DNA from 2 places in the Lysinibacillus sp. AR18-8 genome. Region 2 is predicted to be linked to the other one. Evidence: a T-box and tRNA genes for the amino acid it is inferred to sense, from the RefSeq annotation. Region 2 holds a T-box; the other holds one or more tRNA genes.
The links. The T-box of region 2 lies ahead of BFM98_RS03265 (valine--tRNA ligase). A T-box ahead of a tRNA ligase gene usually reads a tRNA of that ligase, here a tRNA-Val.
Positions count from the first base shown of each region.

Region 1: it encodes a tRNA-Val, which carries the amino acid that the T-box ahead of BFM98_RS03265 (valine--tRNA ligase) is inferred to sense. The anticodon was not compared.

Region 1 covers NZ_MDGU01000023.1:1,364-11,550, forward strand. The annotation lists gene mbcS (acyl-CoA synthetase MbcS) at 1-602, opposite strand, end outside; tRNA gene BFM98_RS16235 (tRNA-Asn) at 872-948, shown strand; tRNA gene BFM98_RS16240 (tRNA-Glu) at 1,062-1,136, shown strand; tRNA gene BFM98_RS16245 (tRNA-Val) at 1,192-1,267, shown strand; tRNA gene BFM98_RS16250 (tRNA-Tyr) at 1,286-1,369, shown strand; tRNA gene BFM98_RS16255 (tRNA-Gln) at 1,384-1,458, shown strand; tRNA gene BFM98_RS16260 (tRNA-Lys) at 1,472-1,544, shown strand; gene rocF (arginase) at 1,730-2,635, shown strand; gene sigW (RNA polymerase sigma factor SigW) at 2,769-3,332, shown strand; gene BFM98_RS16275 (anti-sigma factor family protein) at 3,346-3,972, shown strand; gene cdaA (diadenylate cyclase CdaA) at 4,122-4,958, shown strand; gene BFM98_RS16285 (CdaR family protein) at 4,951-6,027, shown strand; gene glmM (phosphoglucosamine mutase) at 6,241-7,593, shown strand; gene BFM98_RS16295 (type 1 glutamine amidotransferase domain-containing protein) at 7,721-8,236, shown strand; gene glmS (glutamine--fructose-6-phosphate transaminase (isomerizing)) at 8,832-10,187, shown strand, end outside.
Region 2 covers NZ_MDGU01000004.1:358,679-368,865, forward strand. The annotation lists gene BFM98_RS03240 (Maf family protein) at 1-161, opposite strand, end outside; gene BFM98_RS03245 (hypothetical protein) at 260-904, opposite strand; gene BFM98_RS03250 (bifunctional folylpolyglutamate synthase/dihydrofolate synthase) at 1,072-2,322, opposite strand; gene BFM98_RS03255 (bifunctional folylpolyglutamate synthase/dihydrofolate synthase) at 2,319-3,599, opposite strand; gene BFM98_RS03260 (hypothetical protein) at 3,734-4,132, opposite strand; gene BFM98_RS03265 (valine--tRNA ligase) at 4,391-7,036, opposite strand; T-box leader at 7,117-7,374, opposite strand; gene BFM98_RS23280 (hypothetical protein) at 7,477-7,671, shown strand; gene BFM98_RS03270 (valyl-tRNA synthetase) at 7,648-8,322, opposite strand; gene BFM98_RS03275 (SRPBCC family protein) at 8,493-8,939, opposite strand; gene hemL (glutamate-1-semialdehyde 2,1-aminomutase) at 9,454-10,187, opposite strand, start outside.

The DNA.
Region 1 (10,187 bases), on a different contig from region 2:
ATATGTGCATATCCCCAGCCATGTGAATGAACAACGCCTTTAGGTTTACCAGTTGTACCAGATGTATAAGAAAGGAATGCCATGTCATCACGTGTAGTAGCTACGGCTGTAAATGTAGCTGGCTGGCTGCTTGCTAATTCATCTAAAGAAGTCCAATCTCCTTTCGCAGCACCGATCACTAGTTTATTTTTCAATGCGTCTACAGAAGAAGCAATTTGATCAACTTCACTAGTAAAAGCCTCATAAGCAATAACTGCACTAGCAGAAGAATGTTCCATCCGATATTCTAAATCGCTTGCACGTAGCATCTCTGAACATGAAATGGGTACGATACCAGCCTTTAAGCAGCCTAGAAAAACGAAATAGGCTTCTGGAAGTCGAGGAATAATAACTAATACACGATCACCTTTTTGAAGCCCCTTCTCCGTAAAAGCGTTTGCGTATTGATTCATTTTTTGGTTAAGCTCCACATAAGAAACTGTACGTCTCTCTTGTTGTGTATTTAACCAACGTATTGCTTGGCGATCACTATCTTGCGAAAATTTTTCTAATTCCTCTGTGATGTTATAAAATTCAGGTGCAATTAAATCATTTGATACCATCTTGAACATCCTCCCCCAGAAAATTTGATAGAAAATTCATAAAACTATTTTTATTTTAACAATTACAATAATATACAGCAAGAATATTTAGTACGTTAAATAGAAATATTAGAATTAATAGAGAACTATTATGCTTTCAGACGAATATAGGAGGATACTTCGACAAAAAATATAAAAATTTTCACAAAATGTGTTGCATTATTTATAATGCTTGCTATAATAATAAATGTACTTAAGAGGTTGTCTAAAACCAAAGTGAATAGCATTGTTCCGAAGTAGCTCAGTTGGTAGTAGCACCTGACTGTTAATCAGGTTGTCGCAGGTTCGAGTCCTGCCTTCGGAGCCATTTTTTTGTCCTTTTTTCAAATGCTATAATACATAAAAAAATTTGTGGAAAAGCATTGCAATTATTAATGAAAAATGTTATTATAATTCTTGTCTTGTTTGAGACATAATATTGGCCCCTTGGTCAAGTGGTTAAGACACCGCCCTTTCACGGCGGTAACACGGGTTCGAATCCCGTAGGGGTCACCATTTAAAACATAGGCTTTATAAAGAATATAAACTGTGATATAACACCTGTTTCTATGGAGGATTAGCTCAGCTGGGAGAGCATCTGCCTTACAAGCAGAGGGTCGGCGGTTCGAGCCCGTCATCCTCCACCATTCTTATTGTGTTATTTCGGAGGGGTAGCGAAGTGGCTAAACGCGGCGGACTGTAAATCCGCTCCTTAGGGTTCGGCGGTTCGAATCCGTCCCCCTCCACCAGTTTTATAAATGATTGGGGTATAGCCAAGCGGTAAGGCAACGGATTTTGATTCCGTCATGCCTAGGTTCGAATCCTAGTACCCCAGCCATTTTTTCTTTTATGAGCCATTAGCTCAGTTGGTAGAGCATCTGACTTTTAATCAGAGGGTCGAAGGTTCGAGTCCTTCATGGCTCACTTTTTTAGAATGAAAATTATTCAAAAGTGTTATATTAACTACAGATAACTAATCTCTTGCTGAAAACAGTAGGAGATTTTTTTATGTTATTTATAAATGAATAAATATACAACTTTTTGTCGAGTTGAGCCAAGTGGTATGTAGGCTTTACAATAATCTTATAACTTTTAGGGGGTATAAAAACATGAATAAACTTAATATTTCTATTATTGGAGTACCAACAGATTACGGACAAACACGCCGTGGGGTAGATATGGGACCAAGTGCTATTCGATATGCAGGTATTGTTGAACGTTTAGAGGCTATCGGACACGATGTACAGGATCAAGGGGATATTCGTGTTAGTCAAAAGCTTGCTGACGGAGCTGTGGATGAAAAATTACTAAATTTAGAGGAAGTTGTAGATGTTAGTACTGCATTAGCAAATAGTGTGCATGAAGTAGTGGAACAAAAGAAATTCCCACTCGTATTTGGTGGAGACCATAGCATTGCTATTGGAACATTAGCTGGATTAGGTGAGCATTACAAAAATCTCGGTGTTATCTGGTATGACGCTCATGCAGATTTAAATACACCTGAAACAACACCTTCAGGCAATATACATGGGATGCCGTTAGCTGTTAGTATTGGGCTAGGACATGAACGTTTAGTGCAAATTCGCAACTATGCTCCAAAAATTAAGCCAGAAAACGTGATTATTATTGGAGCTCGTTCAGTAGACCCAGGAGAACGTGAATTGATACGTCAACAAGGAATTAAAGTATATACAATGCATGAAATCGACCGACTTGGCATGACACGTGTGATGGAAGATGCACTTGCTTATTTAAAGGAACGAAATGTTGATGGCTTACATTTATCACTTGATTTAGACGGATTAGATCCACTTTATACGCCAGGTGTGGGTACACCAGTTCCAGGCGGAATTACGTACCGAGAAAGCCATTTAGCAATGGAAATGTTACAAGAATCAGGCATGGTAACTTCAGCAGAGTTTGTAGAGGTAAATCCTATATTAGATGAAAAGAATACAACAGCAAATGTGGCTGTTGCATTAATGGGATCTTTATTTGGCGAAACACTAGTTTAAAGAAAATTTGACAAAAAATTGCCTGTTGCCACATTGCATAAAAATCTTTTGCTATAATTGAATTAAAACGAAACTTTTCTTATTGGTGCTTCGTATAGTATAAGACAGTTGTAAAGGTGGAGAAGTCAACACAATGGATGCGTTAGTAAATAAGAGAATAAAACAAGTGCTTAAAGGCGATCAAAACGCATTTGCCGATATTGTGAGTCTCTATCAGCACAAACTGTACCAAGTATGCTATCGAATGTTAGGCAACAAACAAGAGTCTGAAGACATTGCTCAAGAGGCTTTTGTGCGAGCTTATATGAACTTGCATACATTTGATCAGAAAAGAAAGTTTTCAACGTGGCTTTATCGCATAGCGACAAACCTCTGCATTGACCGTATTCGAAAAAAGAAACCGGATTATTATTTAGATGCAGAAGTAGCTGGTACAGAAGGGCTTGATATGTATTCGCAAATCGCAGCAGATGACCAGCTACCAGAGGAGCAGTTAGAACAAATGGAGCTGCAAGATCGCATTCAATATGAAATTGGACGATTGCCGGATAAATACCGTTCGGTTATAGTATTGAAATATATAGAAGAGTTATCGTTACAAGAGATTAGCGAGATTTTAGATATGCCGCTTGGAACGGTGAAAACGAGGATTCACCGCGGACGTGAGGCATTACGTAAGCAATTAAACAATCTGTAGGAGGGGGAGCGTCATGAATACTTGTCCAGAGCATATTATAGACTATATGCATGATTATTTAGACGGTGACATTAGTCGTGAGCATGAGCAAGAGTTGAAACAACACTTGCATACATGTAATGATTGTAAACAGTTGATGCAAGAATTGAGTGAAACAATCGCCTTTGTGAAGAGTGCTTCCCACATTACAGCGCCTCCGAGTTTTGAAGCAGCAGTTATGGCTCGTTTACCAAAACCAAAAAGTCGAGTAGGTATACAAAAATGGATTCGCCGGCATCCGTTCCTTGTGGCAGCAGCAGTATTTTGCTTATTCATGAGTGCTACATTATTGGGTAGCTTCATGGATGACCAGCATTTCTCGGTGACCAAGCAACCTAATTTAGTTGTGGATGGTCAAACAGTGATTGTCCCTGAAGGAGAAGTGGTAAAAGGCGATATTGTTGTGAAAAATGGCGATTTGATTGTTGAAGGTGAAGTTGATGGCAACGTCACAGTAATCAACGGGCAATATATGGCATCTTCAGCGGTAGTTTCAGGGAGAATCGAAGAAATTGACGAAGTATTTGAATGGTTATGGTATACAATTAAAAATTCTGTTAAGACAGCCATGACATTTGAGGAAAAAGAAGAAACTAAATAACACTCTATACGTCCTAAAAAATAGTGCACGTGAGAGGCTGAAAGGTCTACTCTTCTGAGTAGACTTTTTATTTGAAAAAAGTTACATTTGATAAGAATGTGATATACTTGAATGTGTATGGATTCGTAATGAAAAGTGGGGGATGCCACGTGCAAATTATCGAACATTTCACGGATTTAACACCTGTGAATATTGTTATTAACTTCATTGATGTACTGCTCGTTTGGTACGTTGTTTATAAAGTCTTAACCCTCATTAAAGGTACGAAGGCTGTCCAATTACTTAAGGGAATATTCGTCATTATTATTGCACGAATTGCAACAGACCTTTTAGGGTTACAAACACTTGGCTGGATGCTACAACAAGTTATTGAGTTTGGTTTCCTAGCGATTATTATTATTTTCCAACCTGAAATCAGACGTGGTTTAGAACAAATTGGACGAGGAAAGCTATTCCAACGTTCATCAAGTCAAGAAGAAGAAGAACAAACAAGACTTATTGAGGCTATGAAGAAGTCTGTAAGTTATATGGCTAAACGTCGAATAGGTGCGTTAATTTCTATTGAAAAAGAAACAGGTCTTAATGAATATATTGAAACAGGTATAGGGCTAAATGCTGAAATTTCATCAGAATTACTGATTAATATCTTTATACCAAATACCCCGCTACATGATGGGGCTGTTATTATGCAAAAAGATAAAGTTACAGCAGCGGCTTGTTATTTACCTTTATCTGAAAGCCCATTTATTTCAAAAGAGTTAGGGACACGCCACCGTGCTGCTCTTGGCTTAAGTGAAGTTACAGATGCTATTACAATTGTTGTGTCAGAAGAAACAGGCGCAATTAGTATAACATTAAATGGTAATCTCCATCGAAATCTATCTCTAGAGGAGTTTGAAACATTATTAAGAAAAATGTGGTTCGGATCAGTACAAGAATCAAATGCATCCTCTAAGTTGACTTGGAGGGGGAAAAAGAATGGATAAAATGATGGATAGCCCTTGGGTACTTAGAATCATCGCGCTATTTTTAGCGTTTTTGCTTTTTTTCTCAGTGCGTACTGAGTTGTCACCTTTAAATAAAGCTACCTCAAATGAACAAACGGATGTTATTCGTGATGTTCCAGTGGATGTTTATTACGATAATGAGAATCTTATTGTGACAGGTTTACCTGAAACTGTGGATGTAACGATAGAAGGTCCCATGGCATTGGTTTTAAAAGCAAAGGGAGCTAAGGATTTTTCTATATTTGCGGATTTGAGCAATTTATTGCTGGGAGAGCATGATGTAAAACTGCAATACGAAAATATTTCAGAAAAGTTAAAGGTGACATTAGACCCTGCAACTGTTCATGTGAATATTGAGGAAAAGGTCACGCAGGAGTTCCGAGTGGACCCTGAAATGAACAAACGTTTAATCGAAGAAGGTTTTATCTTAAAAGAAATGACGGCCAACCCGCCAACTGTTTATGTAACAGGTGCAAAAAGTGCTATTGAAAGCATTAGTTATGTAAAAGCAACTGTTACAGGAGAGCAGGGCTTGAAGCAATCATTCACGCAGGAAGCAGCTGTAAAAGTATTAGATAGAGATTTAAATAAGTTAGACGTGACTATTGAACCTGAAATTGTGAAAGTTCAAGTAGATATAGCGGAGTATAGTCGAGAGATCCCAGTTGTCCTTAAGGAAACAGGGCAAGCTGCCGAAGACATTACCATTAACTCATTAACATTTACACCGAAAATGATCAAAGTGTATGGTAGAAAATCAATTATTGACAGTTTAACATCCATTCCAATAACAGTTGACCTGTCAAAAATTACTGAGTCCAAAACTTATGAATTTGATGTAAAATTACCAGATGGTGTGACAAAAATATCTGACAAGAAAATAAAAGTGAAGGCAGATATTACAAAGGTAGAACAAGAAGAACAGCAGAAAACACCAGCTTCTACAGAGGAAACGCCACCTCCAACTGAAGAACCTGATGTGACAGATGAGAGTACTACAACTGATAAAAATACGTCAACTGAGGAATCGGAAGATATTGATTCTTAAACAATATGTGACTATAATTTTATTTTGATTCTAAATCAAAAATCCAATCAGGTTTGTAATTCAGGTTTCATCAAACAAACTGGCAGAGTGGAATATTAATAATTACCAATGAATGAACAAAAGCAGACTTTTCCAAAAGTAAGCGGACAAGTGTCTAATGCTTGATAGAAACTCACTAGGCACTGTCTTGCATTGAAGGAGAGAATAAGTAGAATGGGTAAATATTTTGGAACAGATGGCGTCCGTGGCGTCGCGAATAGTGAATTAACACCAGAATTTGCATTTAAACTTGGTCGTATAGGCGGCTATGTTTTAACAAAAGATGCAACTGACCGTCCAAAGGTTTTAATTGGTCGTGACACACGTATTTCAGGCGAGATGCTTGAAGGTGCACTTGTGGCTGGTCTTTTATCAATTGGGGTAGAGGTAATGCGTCTGGGTATTATTTCAACACCAGGTGTGGCATACCTTACTCGAATTATGAGCGCAGATGCAGGCGTCATGATTTCAGCTTCACATAACCCAGTTGCAGATAACGGTATTAAATTTTTCGGTCCTGATGGCTTTAAGCTAACAGATGCACAGGAAGCGGAAATTGAAGCGTTAATTGATGCGCAAGAGGATACATTACCACGTCCTATAGGAGCAGATTTAGGATCTGTAAGTGACTATTTCGAAGGTGGTCAAAAATATATTCAATACTTAAAGCAAACAGTGGATGAAGAATTTGATGGTATCCATGTAGCGCTTGATTGTGCACATGGTGCAACTTCATCTTTAGCTACACATTTATTTGCTGATTTAGAAGCTGACATTTCTACAATGGGTGCTTCTCCAACTGGCTTAAATATTAATGATGGTGTAGGCTCAACACATCCAGAAGGACTAGCTAAATTTGTTACTGAAAAAGGTGCAGATGTTGGTTTAGCCTTTGATGGCGATGGAGACCGTTTAATTGCTGTAGATGAAAACGGAAAAATTGTTGACGGTGACCAAATTATGTTTATCATTGGTAAGCATTTAAATGCGGTAGGGCGTTTAAAGAAGCAAACAATTGTTTCAACAGTAATGAGCAATATGGGCTTCTATAAAGCTGTGGCTGACAATGGTATGCAAAGTGTACAAACAGCTGTAGGTGATCGTTATGTTGTGGAAGAAATGCGTGCGAATGAATACAATTTAGGTGGCGAGCAATCAGGGCATATCGTCTTTCTAGATTTTAATACAACAGGTGATGGCTTACTGACAGGAATTCAGCTTGTCAACATTATGAAAGCGACGGGTAAAAAGCTTTCAGAACTTGCAGCTGAAATGAAAATCTACCCTCAGCGTCTTGTCAATGTGCGTGTAACAGATAAGCATGCTGTGACTGATAATGCGAAAGTAGCTGCAGTAATTGCAGAGGTAGAAGCTGAAATGGCTGGAAATGGTCGTGTTTTAGTACGTCCTTCAGGTACAGAGCCATTAGTACGTGTCATGGTGGAAGCAGCAACAGAAACGGATTGTGAGCGTTTTGTCGAGCGTATTGCAGATGTTGTACGTGTAGAAATGGGCCTAACAGAATAAGAAATAGAGTGTAAACCCGATTTCCGTAAACAGGAAATCGGGTTTACTTATTTGAAAGGAATGTTTTAAATAAGCGAGATGGGGAACAGTAATTAGGAGTCACAATAACAAGGAGTGTTTAATTGATATGGCTAAAATTGCTACAGTTATAACAGATATGTTTGAGGACATTGAGTTTACAAGCCCTAAAGAAGCGTTGGAAGCAGCTGGGCATCAGCTAGTAACAATTGATATCGAAGCAGGCAAGGAAGTTAAGGGTAAGCATGGAGAGTCCGTGAAAATTGATAAAGGCATTGATGAAGTAAAAGCTACAGATTACGATGCATTATTTATTCCTGGTGGTTTTTCTCCCGATATATTACGTGCGGATGATCGTATAGTAGCATTTGCAAAGTCCTTTATGGATGAAATGAAGCCTACCTTTGCCATTTGTCATGGACCACAACTTCTTATTACTGCAAAGACATTAAATGGGCGTGACGCCACAGGTTATAAATCCATCCAAGTGGATTTAGAAAATGCAGGGGCAATCTTCCATGATGAAGAAGTATTTGTCTGTCAAAAACAGCTTGTAACAAGTAGAACGCCAGATGATCTTCCTGCATTTAATAGAGAAATTGTTAAATTATTAGACAGTAAATAAAGGATAGGCACAAGCATTTTAAATGCTTGTGCCTAATTTCTATTACAATGCTTATCAAAGTGCTTATGTATCGCTTTGTCTACATATTTGTCACGAAAAAGCTTTAGGACTAGGTGTTTTTTATAACGAAAATTTGACGGATAGCATATGATTGAGTATGATGGAGAAGTTGAAGATGAGGTCCGACCTTATCCTTTAACGAACGCCTAAGGAGGGAAGAAAGCGTAAAATCGGAAAACAATTATAGCGCCTGAGCTGAAGAAATCGGACGAAAAGATCTTCAGCAGACGAGGTGGAGGTTTATCGAAAATTCGGCGGATGCCTCCCAATCGACATACCCGATTGTCATTTTCCATTTTGAAAGCATTTGAGTGATTGAATGTACAGAAAATGGAGAAGGTATTGTAAAAGCAATAGATAAATAGATGAAGCTTCACATATCGAAGGTCTCTATTCAGTTGGCTGAATAGCTTGTGTGTATTGGAGTGCTTTATTTTTTATAAAAATAAAGCTTCGCTGTACATTCAAAAAAATTCGATAGGATGAGGCCTAGTTTGTCATTGCGTTAAATTGACATTATCGGAGGACGAGAATTATGTGTGGAATTGTAGGATATATTGGTGAATCAGATGCAAAGGAAATTCTATTAAAAGGCTTAGAAAAGCTAGAGTACCGTGGTTATGATTCAGCGGGTATTGCAGTACGTAACGAGGAAGGCGTAACGGTTTTCAAAGAAAAAGGGCGTATTGCAGATTTACGAGAAGCGGTAGATGAAGATGTTGCTGCGAAAATTGGTATTGGTCATACACGTTGGGCAACACATGGTGTGCCAAATCGTTTAAATGCTCACCCACATCAAAGTGCATCAGGACGCTTTACACTTGTGCATAATGGGGTTATTGAAAACTATCACTTATTGCAAAAAACATATTTAAAAGGCATTCCAATGAAATCTGATACAGATACAGAGGTTATTGTGCAATTAGTAGAGTTATTTGTGAAAGATGGTCTAAGCACTGCAGACGCCTTCCGTAAAACATTATCTCTATTACATGGCTCCTATGCACTGGCACTATTAGATGCAGAGGCAGCAGATACAATCTTTGTAGCAAAAAATAAATCACCACTTCTAGTTGGAATTGGTGAAGGTTTCAATGTTGTTGCGTCAGATGCAATGGCGATGCTACAGGTAACAGATCAATACGTAGAGCTTCACGATAAAGAGGTAGTTATCGTACACAAAGCAAGTGTGGAAATTACAAAATTAGATGGTACTGTAGTAGAGCGTGCACCATATACTGCTGAGCTTGATATGAGTGATATTGAAAAAGGCACATATCCACACTATATGTTAAAAGAAATGGATGAGCAGCCTACAGTTATTCGTAAAATCATTCAAGCATATGAAGGTGACAACGGTGATTTAACGATTGATGCGGAGATTTTAGAAGCCTTACGAGCAGCAGATCGTTTATATATTATTGCAGCGGGCACAAGCTATCATGCGGGTCTTATCGGTAAACAATATTTCGAAAAAATGGCCGGTATCCCTGTAGAAGTGCATATTTCTAGTGAATTTGGCTATAACATGCCATTACTTTCAGAAAGACCATTATTTATCTTCATTACACAATCAGGAGAAACAGCAGATAGTCGTCAAGTACTTGTAAAAATTAAAGAGTTGGGCTATCCAACATTAACGATCACAAATGTACCTGGCTCTACGTTATCACGTGAAGCTGACCATACATTGTTATTACATGCAGGTCCAGAAATTGCTGTAGCTTCTACAAAAGCTTATGTGGCACAAGTAGCAGTACTTGCATTAGCAGCCTATGTGACAGCAAAGGCAAATGGCAAAGGCTTAGAATTTGATTTAAAACAAGAGCTTGCGATTGCCGCTAATGGCATCCAAACAATTATTGATTCAAAAGATGTGCTAGAAGACATT
Region 2 (10,187 bases):
AAAGCTACTCCTTTTACATAATCCTGCATTGTATGAGCTTGTACACTTGTTTCTTCCACTTCACTTGTCAAGACTTCAAACGGGAGTGCTAGCATGTTAAGCAATTCCTTGCGCCTAGGGGAAGCAGAAGCAAGGACAAGCTTATGATTTGTTTTTAACATTATCTGATCATTCCTCCTTATCCTTATGATACAGAAGAATGCACAATTTGAAAATTTTCAAAAAAACAAGATAATGAAGATTTCATTATTTTTTATTGTTAAAACTTCACTTGAAGACACGTATTTTTAGATTGGTAATGTGCAAAAACATGCAGACGAATGATATTGATATCGTTGGAAATAGTAGAGGCCGCTGCGCCAATGGACTGCCAATCCTCAGGTAGCGTTGAGTCCTTGCCATTTTCCTTAAAATTTAATTTTGCGGCATTTTTATCTGCTAATGCAGTTGGTAGTTCTGCCAAGGTAGGTTCTTTACAGCTTTCACCACTGACGCTAAATGCCTTTTTAAAGGTTGCGGGGTCCTGTAAAAATTTTAGCTGACTTTCCTCCGTCACCATGCTTGTCCACACATAAAACTTGTCATCAACTTGAACGATCGCACTCTCTTTTAAGGCAGGATACTCAGCAACAAATGAACTTGCGCTCTCATAGTTTGAATACACGCCAGCTTGGCTTGCATAAAACATCGATGCATTAGATGTATTGGTTGTCTCCCCGGCAGTTGGAATCGTTTCTGTTTGTGATTGATTATTTGCCACTTCACTACCATTTTTCTTTAAAGGTAACTGTGTGCTGGCTTGTAAAACGCCCAGAAAAATTGCTACACCTAATAGACCAACAAATCCACCAATAATCATTGCTCGAAATATTTGTTTTTTCATCACATGACTTACAATTTTCATTCAACTATCACCTCATCCTTCCACCTATCTATGCCAACATCATATGATATTATATGTACATTCCAAAGGGTAAATGCGAATTTATTATTTTTTGATACGGAACTCATTGCAATCTAAATTTGCAGCCATAAAAAAACTAGGACTCCCTATCAAGAGCCCTAGTTATTTCATTGTTTTAATCTATGACGAACCTCTGTTAATAAATATAACGAGCCTGCTACAATGGTTCTCTGCTGTCTATGTGATTGTGCCTGTATAAAGGATGCATAGTCAAGCAAGGTTGTTTTCGATGTTGCATGAGAAAGTTTGACCATTTGATGGGCTGGCATTGCTCGTGAATTAGCAAAATCGACGAAGTAAAAGTCATCACTCACCTGCTCTAGAATTCCGAGAATCTGCTCAACATCTTTATCTGCTAGTATGCCAACGACAAATGTTATCTGCTCATTTGGATATTCACACTGAATCGTTTCTATTAATTTTTCAGCACTTGCAGGATTATGCGCACCATCCAATATAACGAAAGGCATTATTTCTTCAAAGCGTCCCAAAATAGAGGCCTTTTGCACAGCTTGACGAATAGCTGTTTGATCAATAGACACGTCTAATTCTGACGCCACTTCAAAAAATGCTGTAATGGCGAGAGCCATATTGTTTCCCTGATGTGTCCCCTTCATAGAACGATTCAGGTTCGCAATTTGGAACTGCTGTACGTCATTCATATAGCTTTCTCCATCAGTTGTTTGCTTAATGGCAAAATGCTGACCTAATGCAAATAGAGTGGCTTTTTTTCGAACGGCTGCTGCATCCACAACTCGCTTCGCCTCATCAGGCAAATCACCAATAATAACTGGACGTTGTTGTTTAATAATACCTGCTTTATGGTGTGCAATGCTTTCAAGGGTATCCCCTAAAAACTTTGTGTGCTCTAAAGCAATACTTGGGATAATAGAGACAATAGGTGTTACCACATTTGTACTATCCAATAAACCACCCATTCCCGCTTCAATCAGCGCAATATCCACCTGCCCATTGACAAAATGTAAAAATGCCACCACCGTCAGCAATTCAAAATCGGTTAGTTTGCCACTCAGCCCAGCCTCATGCATCTGTTGGAAAACTTGATCCATTTCAGCCTCTGTTATAGGTTGACCAGCTATTTGAATTTGGTCATGAACATCAACGATACATGGTGACATAAATTTGCCCACGCGTAAGCCATGTTCTTGTGCAATTGCCTCTAGAAATGTTAACGTAGAGCCTTTGCCATTTGTGCCCGCTAAGTGGACAACACGCAAAGTTTGCTCAGGATTACCTAAATATGATAAAGCCTCTTCAATCGCTGTAAGACCTGGTTTAATGATATCCTCACTTTTAACCTGCCATTTCTCTTTATAATGATCAAAGTTTGGGATCATCGTCCTTCCTCCTGTAGCCACTGTCGAGCTTGTGCTATAAAGTATAATGAGCCTGTAATGACAACAATATCTTCTTTTTGGCGTTCTTGTAATACTGTTTGAAGGCTTTTTAGCCATTCTGTATGAACCATTTTATTTGCATGAGTCGACAACATCGCTAAGCTTTCAGCAGGCATTGCATTCGGTAGGTCTATTTGTGTAAAAGTGATCGAGGTGGCAACAGCATCCATTAGTTCTATACTGTTAGCATGATCCTTATCTGCTAATGCCGCGTAAATAAAGTGATAATTGTTTCTTGGATAGACATTTTTTAGTGTTTGGATCAGAGCAGCTGTCCCTTCTGAATTATGAGCACCATCTAGCACAATTTGATTCGGCCATTGCTCAAAGCGGCCTGCCCATTGCGCACATTGTAGACCTTGACAAATAGAATCATCAGTAATGACAATTGCCCCCTGCTCACGTAATGTTAGTATGGCTGTGATGGCCAAACTTGCATTATTTATTTGATGTTGACCAGCCATTTTTAATGGTACATCCTTCATCAAGACATGAGCCTTTTCATATGTAAAGTGCTGATAGTCAGTGCTCTGCCAACTATTTGTCACTGTGAAGTCTTGTCCTAAAACAAAGCATGATGCATGTCGTTCCTCTGCAGTAGCTTTAATGACAGCCAATGCCTCCTCATTATGAACACCTACAACAACTGGTATGCCTTCCTTGATGATGCCAGCTTTTTCTGCGGCAACCTTTGCGAAAGTGTCGCCTAAAAAGGCTGTATGCTCTAACGAGATCGTTGTAATAATAGCTAAAAGCGGTGTTACGACATTTGTCGCATCCAAACGCCCTCCAAGCCCTGTCTCAATAAGCGCTATATCTACACCTTCATGTGCAAAATACTGAAACATAATGAGTGTAACTACCTCAAAAAAGCTTGGAAATTCACCATTGTAGTGTTCTTCTATAATTTTCGCAAGTTTATTGAAATAGTAGAGAAATTGCTCATCCGAAATTTGGTGGCCGTTAATGGTCATACGTTCATTAACTCGCTCTAAATGTGGAGACGTAAATGCCCCTACAGTGTAGCCTGCATGTTGAAGCATTTCTCTTAATGCGTTCACCGTAGAACCTTTACCATTTGAACCTGCTACATGGATTACTCTTAGCTTGTTGTGAGGTTCATCTAAATGCCCTAGTACTTCTCGCATAAGGACAAGTGGCGCACGTTTATGATCAACTGCTTTTAATGTAAAAATAAATTTTGTACATTCGTTCATTGTGTTAAACAAAAGAAACACTCCTTCTTACTGCAATATCTTTATTTTAGTACAAGTAACGTTTAATAACATAACAAAATGACAAAATACAAAAAACACGCAGCTAGCAACTGCGTGTTCGTATTAATATTATTTTAGTGTACTTTGTGAGCACCTAATAAAGCACCCATATTATTTAAAATGGTTTTTGCATCACTATTTAATAATGGATGAACATCTGGGCGTTGCACTAAGTCAAAAGCATTTTTTAACGTTCTTTTTAGCATCGATATATCAAAATCTGAGCAATATTCATTAATTTTTTGGATCGTTAATAAATCTGTTCGTGATAATTTAGTGCTATCCTGTTGGGGATTACTATTTGCTAATATGTGCTTAATCAGGACACGGCCACTTGTATTCAATAAACGATAATACTTTGCTTCGGATAATTTTAAGAGATTCGTTTCGATCAATACTCTCGCGCTTACAAAGTCTAATTCATCACATGCTTTGTTGACTTTTGTAATAATGGTTGCAATATTTCCTGACATTCTCAACACCTCCATTGGCTCTTATTTTCTTTACTAACAAAGACTGTCTATCTAAAAAACCATCTATTTAGATTTGGTTTTTCACGGCTAACATAACATGAAATTAGGTTTTGTTTCCTATTAGTTCAGCGCTTAACATCATCTATTAGACCAATTTATTTAAAATAATACTATATATTTTTTCCTAATTCAATGTATATCTTTAGCTCTACATAAAAAAAGCAATGGATGACTTTTTCGTCATCCATTGCTTCGTCTTTACATATTTTTTAATTCTTCTAAACGTTTTAACACAACTGCATGCTTGCTTTCGTAATCTGCTAATTTCTCACGTTCTGCGTTGACTAACGCTTCCGGTGCTTTCGAGACAAACTTCTCATTCGATAATTTACCTGTAACAAGCTTTACTTCTTTTGCCCATTTCTCTAATTCTTTTTCAAGACGGGCAATTTCTTCCTCAAGATTGATCAGTCCAACAAGAGGCAGGAATACCTGTGCTCCTGTCACAACAGCGGTCATTGACTGTCCTGGGGCCTCTAAACCTTCACCAATTGTTAAAGTGTCAGGATTACAGAATTTTTCTAGATATGCTTGATTATCTTTAAGTACAGCTGCTGTTGCTGCATCTTTCGCTGAAATAAACAACGGTACTTTTTTGCTCATCGGTGTATTTACTTCCGCACGAATATTACGTACTGAACGTATAATATCCATTAGGAGCTTCATATTATCTGCTTCATCAGCAAAATGAAGATCTGTGCGTACTGTTGGCCATGCTGCCACTGTAATAGATTCACCTTCGTGTGGTAAGTGCTGCCAGATTTCTTCTGTAATGAAAGGCATAAATGGATGTAAAAGACGCATTGTTTGATCTAGTACGTAAGCTAAAATAGATCGAGTTGTCTTTTTAGCTGCTTCATCCTCACCGTAAAGTGGTAATTTTGCCATTTCAATATACCAAGAACAGAAATCATCCCAAATGAAATTGTATAATTCACGGCCAACTTCGCCGAATTCATAACGCTCTGCAAGAGAGGTTACTCGTTCAATCGTTTCATTTAAGCGCGTTAAAATCCATTTGTCAGCTACAGATTTTTCACCAGTTAAATCGATCTCATCATATGTCATACCATCCATATTCATAAGCGCAAAACGTGATGCATTCCAAATCTTATTGGCAAAGTTCCATACTGCTTCAACTTTTTCAGTTGTATAGCGTAAATCTTGACCAGGTGATGAACCAGTAGCTAAGAAGTAGCGTAATGAATCTGCACCGTATTGTTCAATGACATCCATTGGATCAACACCATTGCCAAGTGATTTACTCATTTTACGCCCTTCACCATCACGTACTAAACCATGAATTAGCACATCTTTAAATGGACGTTGATCTGTAAACTCAAGGCCTTGGAAAATCATTCGAGAAACCCAGAAGAAAATAATATCATAGCCTGTTACTAATGTATTTGTTGGATAGTAACGTTTATATTCTTCATTTGCTTCATCTGGCCAACCCATAGTAGAAAACGGCCATAGTGCTGAAGAGAACCATGTATCTAGTACATCTTCATCTTGCGTCCAGTTTTCTGCATCTGCTGGGGCTTCTTTACCTACGTATATTTCGCCTGTTTCATTATGGTACCAGGCTGGGATTTGATGGCCCCACCATAATTGACGAGAAATACACCAATCGCGTATATTCTCCATCCAGCGGGAATATGTGTTTTCAAAACGAGCAGGAACAAAGTTTACTTTCCCTTCTTCGTCCTTTTGCAGCTCTAGGGAAGCATCAGCAAGTGGTTGCATTTTAACGAACCATTGTGCTGAAAGATATGGCTCAACAACAGCACCAGAACGTTCAGAGTGTCCTACTGAATGCATATGCTCTTCAATGCGAATTAACACACCTGCTTCTTGTAAATCAGCAACAATTTGCTTGCGGCATTCGAAGCGATCCATTCCTTTATATTTGCCAGCAAGATCATTCATTGTGCCGTCTTCATTCATTACTAGAATGCGCTCTAGATTATGACGATTACCAACTTCAAAGTCGTTCGGATCATGGGCTGGTGTCATTTTTACAACCCCAGTACCAAATTCCATATCAACGTACTCATCAGCAACAATTGGAATTTCGCGACCTACAATCGGTAAAATAACGTTTTTACCAATTAAGTGCTGGTAACGCTCATCGTTCGGGTGAACAGCTACCCCAGAGTCACCAAGCATGGTTTCGGGACGTGTTGTAGCAACTTCTACATAGCCAGAGCCATCAGCTAATGGATATTTCATATGATAGAAGGCACCTTGCACATCCTGATAAATTACCTCGATATCAGATAATGCTGTTTTTGCTGCTGGGTCCCAGTTGATAATACGTTCACCACGATAAATTAAACCTTTTTCATATAACTGAACAAAAACTGTTTTTACGGCATCTGAAAGACCTTTGTCTAATGTGAAACGTTCACGTGTATAATCTAATCCAAGACCAAGCTTTGCCCATTGATCACGAATATGTCCAGCATACTCTTCTTTCCATTCCCATGTTTTTTCGAGGAATTTTTCACGTCCTAAATCATAACGTGTAATATTATCCTCACGCAGCTTGGCTTCTACTTTTGCCTGTGTTGCTATACCAGCATGGTCCATACCTGGCAACCATAGGGCATCATAGCCTTGCATGCGTTTCATACGAATGAGAATATCTTGTAATGTTGTATCCCAAGCATGACCAAGGTGTAATTTACCTGTTACGTTCGGTGGTGGAATAACGATTGAATAGGGCTTTTTCCCACTTTCAGGCTGTGCCTCGAAGAACTTCCCTTGTAACCACCATTCATAGCGACCAGCTTCAATGGACTGTGGGTCATATTTAGTTGGCATTGAAATGTTTTCTGTCATATTGACTCCTCCTATTGTTTGAAAACTGTTGGTAAAGAAATACTATTTATTTTTTACCCAATAAAAAAACTCCTCTCGTCTAAAAGGACGAAGGAGTTTTAGTTCGCGGTACCACCTTTAATTCCAGCAGGGTTAAGATAAATATTAAATAACATATTTTCTCAGCCTATTCTACTGGCTCTCAATTCGGTAACGGTGTTTAACCGGCTTTAACTACTATTAGTTCACTAAAGCTGCTCAAGGGCTACCTTCAATTTCGTACAAATAGAAACTTCTCAGCTACCGTTTCCTCTCTGAAAATGTAGTCAAAATTTACTCTTCCCTATCATAGCATCTGTATTTGATTTTCCTTATTGTACCGCAGGATCGTGTCATTTTTCAAGTGATTTAGTCATCTTTTAGTAAGAGGAAAGTAAATAGAAAAGGAAGTGACAATTCAAATGCGACGACGCAAGTATAACCCTTGGCTTTTACCACCTTGGCTACGACAAGTTCGTTTTTATTGCAGAACCATCATCGTGCCGATTTGTGCTTTTCAGTTTATCCGTGTCATTATTGTGCCAACATCAGGTGATTTAGTCTTCTTATTACTCCTGCTACTTCTCTGCTATTTACTTTTGAAAGACATCATTTGAAACACGAACTTTAAGCGGTGTATATTCTTCTGTTAGATCCCAAATCATAGAAGGCACTTCATGCCAAGTACTGGATTCGCGTACAACAATATGGCTTGAGGATTCTCTTAATACAGCTTTTTGGTCAACTGTTGTAGAATTCTCTTGGCGTGAAGCTGCTGCTACTGCGGCAGGTTGTTTCACTTGAACACTTTCTTCAATTGCAGCCAATGTCTCCTCTTGTTCGAAAGCATGTGTTGATAGGTGCGGATTGTCTAACACATCTTTTTCAACAACAGGTTCATATTCATTGAAAGCGCTTGTGACTGTCCACTCAAGCTGACACATCTGATTTGTTAGACTAGGGCGAATATCCTTGACCATTAAATCTTTGACATCTGATTCTTTTGGTAAATCCACATGTAAAGGAACGGCATACTCAAAATAACCAGTATCTCCTTGAATATCAAGGGCATCAATTGTAATTAAATCTTCATTTTCCGCAAATGCTTGCATATCTTGAAAATCAAAGCGAACGTGTGCGGTGATATGATAGATGCCCATAAGTCGCAAAGAATCCTCTAACTGCATTGCCTGCCACTGTGGCTTAATTTGAACAGCTGCTATTTCAGTTGGGCAGCCATATCCAGGAAAACAAAATGTTTCGCGCATATTCCAAGTTTTGTGTTCGATAATAATCCCTCCCTTTGCATCATATGACGATTTGAAGGATAGTATGCTAGGATGTTGCCATTTGAACAGAGTTAAAAATAGATACTACTAAAAAAATGGCATGCTAGAAGTAATAGTCTAGCATGCCATTCCCATGGCTGTTCGTATCATTAAACATTTACTAATTTAATTTTATTAGCTACACGATCTGTTAGCATTTGTGTTGCCTTTGGTACGATCGGTTTAAAAATCGGATTGAGAACAGGGCCAGCTAACCCGCCTGCAATGACTTCTAAGAATCCTGTCATTTTAGTATTTTCAGCGTCGATACTTTCTGCGAGGAAATAGCCATTTCCTGTGAAGTTATCAGAAAGCCCCTTTAATTCAAATGTAACTTTTGATGGTGCTATCCATTCTAAGATTGTAATTTCTACTTCAACTGTTTTTTTCAAAACGCCAACATTGCCTTTAAAAGTCCAAGTGGAGTGTTTCTCATCAATCATTTCATGTGCATTATAACCAGGGACAAGCTTTGCCCATTTTTCCATATCACTAACGAAATCCCATACATGTTCAATCCCTACGGGTACTTCGACCGTGTGTGTGCCTGTTGCCATATCAATTCACTACCTTCTTTTATGAATAGCTATATTATAAACGATATCGCCCACAATTTGGCTATGCTGAAAGATGTAATTTTGACAAAAGCAGGTCCTTCATCCAGTATAGTTGAGCTTACTTACTAGTAAATATATGCTATTGTTCCTTTTTACTCATGTATTCCTCAAGCACTATAATGCCTTCTGCTTACCATTAAAAAAGGTATTGTCAATGGGATATAAAGCAATTTTACAAAGCGAGGGTTTATTCCGTTCCGCTAGCATCCTTTCCAGGGGGGCGTTCGTGAGTGACAACACCTCTACATAAAATGAGTAGTGAACACTTTTACTTTATTTGAAAACCTTGCTATTAAGAAACATTTTTATGGGGTGGAGTGGAAGGTGCTTGAATCCCGTGGGAAAGCTAAAGAGGTGAGCCACAGGAAAGCAAGTAGCCTACAACGGAAACCATTTTCACCTTTCAACAGCAGAAGAGCATGCTAGAAATAATGCTAGCATGCTCTATCAAATTTTATTGCGCTAATTGCGCAAATACTTTATGGAATGCTGCCACTGTTGTCGCAATGTGCTCTTCCGTGTGAGCTGTTGAGATGAATAGTCCCTCGAATTGAGAAGGAGGTAAGAAAATACCTTCCTCTGCCATTAGACGGAAATATTCAGCGAATAATTGTAAATCTGATGTTTTAGCAGAAGCAAAATCAATGACATCTTCATTCGTGAAGAAGAAGCCAATCATAGAGCCTGCACGATTAACAGTGTGCGGGATATTATATTTAGTTGCTGCTTCACGGAAACCAGCCTCAAGCTGATCCCCTAATTTTTTAAAGTAATCATACGTACCATGGTCTAAACGGGATAACGTTTCATAACCAGCTGTCATCGCTAACGGATTCCCCGATAATGTTCCTGCTTGATAAATTGGTCCAGCTGGTGCTACTTGCTCCATAATTTCTTTTTTCCCAGCGAATGCGCCTACAGGGAGACCACCTCCGATGACTTTACCTAAAGTAGTCATATCAGGCGTTACCCCAAAATACCCTTGTGCACAGCCATAATCTACGCGGAAACCTGTCATGACTTCGTCAAAGATTAATAATGCACCGTGCTCTGAAGTAAGTGCACGCAAACCTTCTAGGAAACCTGGTTGTGGAGGTACAACACCCATATTTCCTGCTACTGGCTCCACAATGACTGCAGCTAACTCTGTGCCAAATTTCTCAAAAATCACTTTTGCCCCTTCTAAAT